4 regions of the Streptomyces sp. NPDC060035 genome follow, and region 2 is predicted to be linked to each of the others. Evidence: riboswitches for the same ligand, from Rfam matches in the RefSeq annotation. Region 2 holds a riboswitch; each other region holds the start of a gene.
What was found. A riboswitch is a leader RNA that binds a small molecule or an ion and turns the genes downstream of it on or off. The one in region 2 is predicted to bind cyclic di-AMP.
Positions count from the first base shown of each region.

Region 1: it holds a riboswitch for cyclic di-AMP, as region 2 does, so the genes downstream of both, ACFWBQ_RS35575 (M23 family metallopeptidase) here and ACFWBQ_RS08650 (transglycosylase SLT domain-containing protein) in region 2, are expected to answer to the same signal.
Region 3: it holds a riboswitch for cyclic di-AMP, as region 2 does, so the genes downstream of both, ACFWBQ_RS17430 (M23 family metallopeptidase) here and ACFWBQ_RS08650 (transglycosylase SLT domain-containing protein) in region 2, are expected to answer to the same signal.
Region 4: it holds a riboswitch for cyclic di-AMP, as region 2 does, so the genes downstream of both, ACFWBQ_RS13625 (transglycosylase family protein) here and ACFWBQ_RS08650 (transglycosylase SLT domain-containing protein) in region 2, are expected to answer to the same signal.

Region 1 covers NZ_JBHWVO010000041.1:20,532-22,722, reverse strand. Annotated here, with positions in the region: gene ACFWBQ_RS35575 (M23 family metallopeptidase) at 152-946, opposite strand; cyclic di-AMP (ydaO/yuaA leader) riboswitch at 959-1,127, opposite strand; gene ACFWBQ_RS35570 (M16 family metallopeptidase) at 1,320-2,191, opposite strand, start outside.
Region 2 covers NZ_JBHWVO010000004.1:315,860-318,050, reverse strand. Annotated here, with positions in the region: gene ACFWBQ_RS08660 (molybdopterin-binding protein) at 1-103, opposite strand, end outside; gene ACFWBQ_RS08655 (hypothetical protein) at 254-490, opposite strand; cyclic di-AMP (ydaO/yuaA leader) riboswitch at 846-1,030, shown strand; gene ACFWBQ_RS08650 (transglycosylase SLT domain-containing protein) at 1,035-1,904, shown strand; partial or broken gene ACFWBQ_RS08645 (response regulator transcription factor) at 2,005-2,191, opposite strand, start outside.
Region 3 covers NZ_JBHWVO010000009.1:269,298-271,488, reverse strand. Annotated here, with positions in the region: gene ACFWBQ_RS17430 (M23 family metallopeptidase) at 1-806, opposite strand, end outside; cyclic di-AMP (ydaO/yuaA leader) riboswitch at 818-970, opposite strand; gene ACFWBQ_RS17425 (PP2C family protein-serine/threonine phosphatase) at 1,205-2,191, opposite strand, start outside.
Region 4 covers NZ_JBHWVO010000007.1:109,084-111,274, reverse strand. Annotated here, with positions in the region: gene ACFWBQ_RS13630 (transglycosylase family protein) at 24-995, shown strand; cyclic di-AMP (ydaO/yuaA leader) riboswitch at 1,286-1,456, shown strand; gene ACFWBQ_RS13625 (transglycosylase family protein) at 1,457-2,149, shown strand.

The DNA of each region.
Region 1 (2,191 bases), on a different contig from region 2:
GCCGCAATTTCCGATGGCAGAGCGGAATCCATGGATATCTTCTGGCCGGTGAGTACTTCTGCGGAGCTCCGGAGCGAAGCCTTCCCGGGGCGGCACGACGAAGGCCCCGGCGGGGTGCCGGGGCCTTCGGGAAGCTGTGCGGTGCGAGGTCTCAGACCTGGAGACCGTGTGCGCGGAGGTAGGCGACAGGGTCCATGTCGGACCCGTACTCCGGGGTGGTCCGCGCCTCGAAGTGCAGGTGCGGTCCGGTGGAGTTGCCGGTCGAGCCCGACAGGCCTATCTGCTGCCCCGAGGTGACACTCTGTCCGACGGAGACGCCGATCGAGGAGAGGTGGCCGTACTGCGTGTACGTGCCGTCCGTCATCCGGAGCACGATGTTGTTGCCGTACGCGCCTCCCCAGCCCGCCTCGACGACCGTACCGGCGCCGACTGCGACGACGGAGCTGCCGGACGCGGCGCGGAAGTCCACGCCCGAGTGGCTGCCGGAGGACCAGAGGGCCCCGCCGGACTTGTAGGCGGTGGTCACGTAGGAGCCGGCTACCGGGAGGTGGAAGGCGTTCAGCCGGGCGCGCTCCGCGGCGCGGGCGGCGCGGGCCTTGGCCTCACGGACCTCCTTGGCGCGGGCTTCGGCCTTGCGCTTCGCCTCGGCCTTGGCCTTCGCCCTGGCCGCAGCTTCGGCCTTCGCCTTCGCCGCCACGTCGGCCTGGTGCTGCTGCGCCTCGGCCTGGGCGTCGATCTGGGCAGCGAGGGTGGTGTCGATGGCAACGGCCTGGGTCAGCCCGGTGTTGCTGACGGTGAGGGTCTCGGAGTCCGCGGCGAGAGCCGGGGAGGCCATACCGCCGATGACACCGGTGGTGGCCAGAGCCGCGATTCCGGCGACCCTCGCGCTGCTGCGCGTCAGGCGGCTCGGGGCACGGTGCTTCCCGGTGGCACGGGTGAACGCCATGGAGGGGCTGATCCTTTCCTTCCTTCTCGCCTACCGGGTTAGCTGACGGGTTCGGAGCAGGAAGGTCTCCTACGGACCCCTCCGCCTCGTACGAGACGCAGGCATCCGATTCACCCCAGGGACTGCGTGGGTCCCCGGCTCCCCAGGCTCGCGCCTGACGGGGACTCGGCGATGACTGTCCGGCGCCGCGGATGCGGCATACGTCTGGCGGACAGCCGAGCCGACGCTAGGCCGGGCGACTTTCAATCACCAAACGGACAGGCCGCTTTGTCGCACATCCCACAGGTCATACATGAATGTTCTTCGTAAAGTCGGACAAAAAGTAGAACCCCGGCGAGAACGTACTCGCCGGGGTCCGCTCTGTACTGCTTTGTCAGCCGCTGACGACCGATACTTCGCCGATACCCAGCGCCCTGACGGGCTCAGCGATCTGCGAAGCGTCTCCCACGAGGACCGTGACGAGCCGTTCCACGGGGAACGCGTTGACCACCGCGGCCGTCGCCTCCACCGTGCCGGTCTCGGCCAGGCGTGCGTACAGCTGTGCCTGGTAGTCGTCCGGGAGGTGCTGCTCCACCTGGTCGGCGAGGGTGCCCGCGACCGATGCCGCCGTCTCGAACTTCAGCGGGGCGACCCCCACGAGGTTCTGTACGGCAGTCTCACGCTCGGCATCCGTGAGCCCCTCGGCCGCCAGGGTGCGCAGGACCTTCCAGAGGTCGTCCAGGGCCGGCCCCGTGGACTCCGTGTCCACGGAGCCGCTGATGGCGAGCATCGCGGCGCCGGTCGCGCCGGAGGAAGACCCCGGTGCCGTCGAACGCAGTACCTGGCCGAAGGCCCGGACCCCGTAGGTGTAGCCCTTCTCCTCGCGCAGGACGCGGTCCAGCCGGGAGGTGAGGGTGCCGCCCAGGCAGTACGTGCCCAGCACCTGGGCGGGCCACACGCTGTCGTGCCGGTCGGCGCCGATCCGGCCGATCAGCAGCTGCGTCTGCACGGCTCCGGGACGGTCCACGATCACCACTCGGCCGGTGTCGTCCGCGGTGATCGGCGGCACCGGGCGTGACTGGCCGGCGTTGCCCGCCCAGTCGCCGATGGTGTCCGCGAGCAGCGTGTCCAGATCGACCCCGGTGAGATCACCGACAATGACGGCCGTCGCGGTGGACGGGCGGACATGGGCGTCGTAGAAGGCGCGCACGCCCGCTGCGTCGATCCGGCGCACCGTCTCCTCGGTGCCCTGGCGCGGACGGGACA
Region 2 (2,191 bases):
CGTCGCGATGGGTGGCGACCCTGCCGGCATCCGCCCAGCGGCGCGCGGTGTCCGGGCTGACGCCGAGCAGACGCGCCGCCTGTCCGATGGTGTAGGACTGCATGTGCCACACCCTAGGTTCGCTGAGCTCGTATTTACAACCTTTTGGGTGAAGCTACATGGCAGATGCGTTCCTCCTTGGAGGAATGGTGTTCCCGTCGGGACGTGTGGGGTGCGGCTGTCAGCAGGACCAGGGCAGCGCCCGGTCCGGTGCTCAGTGCGGCCGCCAGGTGAGCTTGCCGCCGCCCACCCATCGCACCGTGGCGGGGTCATCGAGGTCATGGACCGTGATCCCGGCCGCGACGGCGAGGAAGAGCACGTCCGTCATGGCCGTCGCCCTGCCGACGATTTCCCCGTTGATCTCCACGATGCGGAAGGGCGGATCTCCTGGCTGAACGGCCAGGACCGTGATCGGCGGGTTCGAGGGGTGAGGGTTCGGGCTTTCGGTCATGCACAGATCTGTTCCACGCGGACGCCCGTGATATGCCCCTGAACAGAACTAATGAGCTGTATGCCCGATTTAGTCGTTTTTAGGGATTGATCCCGTCATTCATAAGGGCCATTTCGTGCGGCCTGTGAACTTTCGGCACAGAACAAATCGCCCTTATCGGACTCCGTGACCAGGGTCACCTCCCGCGCCGGCGACGTCGTGAGGCGTCGGCCGGTTCCCTTCTGCGCCAAGAAAATTGGCTGCGCGGTGTGGGGTCGATTACACGAATTTCCGTGAATCGATCTTGTAAATGAATTGTGATCACCAATTCGGGGCTTGTTCCTTTCGGTATTTCTCGCTTACGGTCACCCTCAATCCGGATGGAACGCCGAATCCTGCCGCCGTCCGGGAACCCGACCACTCACGTACGGCAGGAGCGGGGGACCCAGGTAAGCGCCGATCCGGTATCCGGATCGGCTCGGGGTGAAGTCGCATTCACGTGCGGCCGGGCATCTCCAGCCCGAACCCGACAGCTCACTTCGCAGGCGGCGGAGAGGAATTCACCATGCCCGAAAAGGGTAAGCACCGTCGTTCCAGGACCAGTTCGCTGACCCGCGGCATCATCGCCGTGAGCACGGGCGGAGTCGCCCTGGCCCTCCCCGTGATCGGTGCGACCGGAGCCTTCGCGGCACCGGCACAGTCGGTCGCCGTCGAAAAGGCGTCGACGTCGACTGCCGCGTCCGGAAAGGGAATTGCCGCGCAGAAGTCCGCGCCTGTCACCTATTCCGTGATCTTGGGCGATTCTCTTTCCAAGATCGCACGCGGACATTCCGTGAGCGGTGGCTGGCAGGAGCTGTACAAGGACAATCGCGCGGCTGTCGGTGACAACCCCGACCTGATTCGCCCCGGTCTGAAGCTGACCATTGGCGCCAAGGCCGGGAACAAGGCGGCGGACAAGGCCGCAACGGCGAGCAAGGCCGATTCCAAGGCCTCCGGCGCCTCGGACCGTGCCGAGAAGAGCGCCGACCGCGCGGACCGTTCGGAGCGCACGAGCACGCCGGTCGCCGCGAAGGGCGCACCCGCCGCCGCTCCTGCGGCCCAGCCGGCCACGTACACGAACGACCTCGACGGCTGGATCAAGGAGTCGCTGGCGGTCATGGCCGAGCACGGCATCCCCGGCAGCTACGACGGCATCCACCGCAACGTCATGCGTGAGTCCTCGGGCAACCCGATGGCCATCAACAACTGGGACTCGAACGCCGTCGCAGGTATCCCGTCCAAGGGTCTTCTGCAGGTCATCGACCCGACCTTCCAGGCCTACCACGTGGCCGGTACGTCGACGGACAGCTACGACCCGGTCGCCAACATCACGGCCGCGTGCAACTACGCCGCCGACCGGTACGGCTCGATCGACAACGTCTTCGGGGCCTACTGACGCACGGCTGTGTGACAGCGGAGCAACGTCGACGGGTGGTGCGGGTTCGGACGAACCCGCACCACCCGTCGTCCGTTTCCGGCCTCCTGCGCCGGTCCTGCGACTTCAGGTGGTGCAGCACCGCGAGGACCCGACGGCTGTACTCCGTGGTGCTCGGCAGCTCCAGCTTGTCGAACACGGAGCCGCTGCTTCTCGACCGAACTCAGCGACAGGTGCAGCTGCTGCGCGATGGCCGCGTTGGTGCGGCCCTGTGCCAGCTCCAGCTCCTGCAGGACCGTGCGCTCCCG
Region 3 (2,191 bases), on a different contig from region 2:
CCCGAGTAGGCGGCCGACTTCACCGTGCCGCTGTGCACGGCCTTGACCGGGGTGCCGGTCGGGGCCGCGAAGTCGAGACCGGTGTGGTAGCCGGAGGACCACATCGAACCGGCCTGGCCGTAGGTCGAGGTGATCGTGTACGAGGATGTCGGGATGGCGTAGCTGGCGGCGAGCTTGGCAAGACGCTCGGCCTCCGCCTTCTTCTTCGCCGCGACTTCCGCCGCCTTCTTCTCGGCGGCGGCCTTCGCCTCGGCCTCGCTCTGCTGCTTCGCGGCCTGGGCCGCGGCCTCCTCGGCTGCCGCCTTCTCCTCCGCGGCCTGGGACTCGGCCTCGGCTCCGGCCTGCTGCTGCTCGGCCTGCTGGAGGATGCGGGCACGCAGCGCCTCACCGGCGTCGGTGGTGCCCTGCTCGGCCTCGGCGGCCGTGATGCCGGCAGTGGTGAGCGGGGAGGACGCGGCGACGGTCCCGTTGTCGGCGTCGGAGTCGTCGGACAGGAAAGCACTCACGCCGGGAAGGGACTTGGCGTCGGGGAGATTGTCCGCGATGGAATCGGGAAGAGAGATGGAGACCGGCGGCTTGCTCTGCGCGGTGGCCATGCCACCCGCACCGACGGCCGCGATGACGCCGACGCCGAGGACGGTGGAGCTACGGGCGAGGCCGCGCTGCTTGGCTACACGGTGCCTGCCGCGTACGGGACGGATGGACTCCTCGGTGGGGTTCCATTCCTCCCACGTCCTGTCCTCGTCACCGACGATGTCGGACCTGAAGGGTGACGGGGCCTCGGGGGCAGGCTGATTGGACGCCACGTGGGCGCACTCCTTTCCTTCCTTCTCGCCTACCGGGTTAGCTGACGGGTTCGGAGCAGGAAGGTCTCCTACGGGCCTCTCTGTCTCTCACGAGACACAGGTGACCGATTCACCCCATGTAGGTGGTTCCCCGGTTCCCTTGCGGAATTCGGCGCTCGCGCACGGTGCCGCCTCTTGCGACGACTGGGACAACCGCGCTGCGTTATCGAACGTTAATAGACACCCGGGTCCGATTCCAAGCTGTTGCCGTTGATCATTCCCGACTTTGACGTGGACTTTCAGGGAATTAACGGCCCGAATCGGGCGAGTTGAGCACCCCCCGCCCAGCCATCAGTTTCTGACGTTGCGTCAAATGTTATGCGGAGCGGTGTCCTTCGACTACACACCGTGGCAACGGCTCATCCATCGCCCCGCCCCACGATCTTCACAGTCGTCCGACGCTCCGGCTGCCCCCGGGCCGGCCGGCCGACCGCGAGCAGTGCCATGTCGTCCGTGGAACGGCCGCCCGTGTGCAGCCGTACGTCGTCGGTGAGCGCGGAGAGCAGTTCGTCGGGCCCCGGGAAGATCCGGCCGCGCAGCCGGGCCGCAGGATCGTAGAAGGCCCCGTCCGCGTCCCGCGCCTCGGAGAGGCCGTCCGTGAACACCAGGAGCGTCGCCCCGGCCGGCAGCTCCCACTCGTCCGACCGGTCCGGCCACACCCCCAGGTCCATCCCGATCGGCAGCGCGGGCACGGTCGGCGCCAGCACCTCGAGCGCCCCGTCCGCGTGCAGCAGGATCGGCTCCGGGTGACCGCGGTTGACGATCCGCAACGTGCCCGAACCGGCCGGGATCTCGGCGAGCACAGCGGTGACGAACCCCTCCATGGAGTCGAGCCCGCCGCGCCGAGTCCCTTCCCGCGCCAGCGCCCGCTCCAGCCGCTGCGCCACCCCCTCCAGCGACAACTCCTGCTCGGCGGCCTCCCGGAACGCCCCGATCACCACGGCCACCGCCTCCACGGCGGCCAGCCCCTTGCCCCGTACGTCCCCGACGACCAGCCGCACCCCGTGCGGGGTGTCCGCGACGGCGAACAGGTCACCGCCGACGAACTCGTCCGCCTGCGCCGCCTCGTACCGCGCCGCGACCAGCAGCCCGCCGATCCGGTCGTTCGGCGTCGGGAGCACCGCGCGCATCGCGGTCTCCGCGATGACCCGGGCCGAGGCCAGCTGGTCGTTGCTGCGCCGGACGACGCCGTTGATGACGAGGGCGAGCACGGAAACGGTGACCAGGGTGAGCAGCTCGGTGACCGGGGCGACATCCGAGATCGTGCCGTCGTCGATCCGGATGGCCAGGACCGTCAGAATCGCGGCCACACCCGTACGGATCGTGCTCGCCAGCGAGAAGAACGG
Region 4 (2,191 bases), on a different contig from region 2:
TCAGTCACACGGAAGGCAATCCCATGGGCTCCGCGAACGGCAGACACCGTCGCCCTCGGCAGGCACCCGCCATCGTCGTCGCCGCAGGCGTCACAGGGTCGGCCATCGCCATCCCGCTGCTCGGCGCGACCGGCGCGCACGCCGCCGACGCCTCGACCTGGGACCGGGTCGCAGAGTGCGAGAGCGGTGGCATGTGGAGCGCCGACCTCGGCAACGGCTACTACGGCGGCCTGCAGTTCTCGCAGGACACCTGGTCGGCCTACGGCGGCACGGCGTTCGCGCCCCGCGCCGACCTGGCCAGCCGCTCGCAGCAGATATCCGTGGCGGAGAAGGTGCTCGGCGACACGGGGGTGACGGCGTGGGCCAGCTGCGCGGTGATCTCCGGGCTCGCGCTGGACGGCACGCTGCCGGGTGTCGACCCGGGCAGTGAGCCGACCACCGAGCCGTCGGACACCGCGACCCCGTCCGGCGGCGCGTCGGACACCTCTTCGCCCGGCGCGTCGGACAAGACGCGCAAGGGCGCGAGCGACAAGGGTGATGAAACCGGCGAAGCCGACAAGTCGACCGGATCCAATGCGGCCGACCCCTCGGCCTCTCCCTCGCCCGACGCGTCCGAGACCTCTGACGCCTCGAACGGAGCGCCGGGTGGCAAGCACCGCGGCACACCGGCCCCGGAGGCGAGCGCCGGTACGGGCTCGGAGGACGGGCGCGACTCCGGCCGGCACGCATCGCGCGGTGACGCCGAGGCGCGCAAGGGTGCCGACGGGAGCGCCGGGACCTACACCGTCCGCGCGGGCGACAACCTCTGGGCGATCGCAGACTCCCAGGAGCTGCCCGGCGGCTGGACGGCGCTCTACGAGGCCAACAAGGACGAGCTGGGCTCCGACCCGGACCTGATCCTTCCCGGGCAGAACCTCGACCTGGGCCTCGACCTGGGCCTCCAGGCGGGCGAGAAGACCGCCGGGGCGGGCGCGGAAGCCGCTACGGGTAACTGATCCAATTCGGGAAAACACCCCAAAATCGGGGGCAGTTCAGAGGCCTATGTCCACTTATGCGTAAGTGAGACATGGGTCTCTTTGCGTCAACTGACGCTTCTCGTCCGCCCGGTTCGCCGGTGACGCCTCCGACCTGCGGAAACGGTCCTTCGCGGGTTGCGGGTAAGGGCTGATTGTCCGTGATGTCCATCTTTGAATGTGGGGGTTGCCTATGTTTACGGTCGGAACCGCTCGCACCGCGGGCACCTTCGACCGTCACGCCGAATCCTGCCGTCGGCCGAAGGGGACTGACGCGTAAAGCGCCGTAGGCAGGAGCGGGGGACCCAGGTAAGTGCCGGACCCGGCCGTCGGAAGACGGGTGAGGACCGGCTCGGGGTGAAGTCGCTCGCCAGTGCGAGCGACCGGGCAACTCACAGGCCCGAACCCGACAGCTCACCTCGTAGGCGTCGGTGAGGAGAACCATGCTGCTTTCGAGCAAGGGCAAGCACCGTCGCCCGTCCAAGGCCGTCCGTATAGCCACCCTGGCCGGCGTCGCCGGTGCCGCCGTCGCCGTTCCGCTGATGGGTGCGACCGGCGCCTCCGCCGCCTCCGTCGCCACGTGGGACGCCGTCGCCCAGTGCGAGTCCGGTGGCAACTGGTCCATCAACACCGGCAACGGCTACTACGGCGGTCTGCAGTTCTCGCAGTCCAGCTGGGCAGCCGCCGGCGGTACGCAGTTCGCCGCCCGCGCCGACCTGGCCTCCAAGGCCCAGCAGATCACCGCCGCCGAGAAGCTTCTCGACCTGCAGGGCCCGGGCGCCTGGGCCTGCGCCGGTGCCGGCGGCCTGACCAACGACGGTGTGGACCCGGGTGTCGACACCGGCTCCGCGCCGAGCGCCGACAAGGCCGCCCAGCCGGAGCGCAAGGCCGAGCAGCCCACCACGCGCAGCGAGAAGCGCACCGCCCCCAAGGCCTCGAAGACCGTCACCACCCCGACCGGCGACAAGGTCAAGAAGGGTGACGGCGAGTACAAGGTGAAGGCCGGCGACACCCTGAGCACGATCGCCGACGCGAAGAAGGTCAAGGGCGGCTGGCAGAAGCTGTTCAAGCTGAACGGCGACATCGTCGAGGACGCCGACCTGATCTTCCCGGGTCAGCAGCTCCACCTGAAGTAGTCCCGGGTCTCTCCTCCCCGCAGGACCTCAGGACCGCAGAAG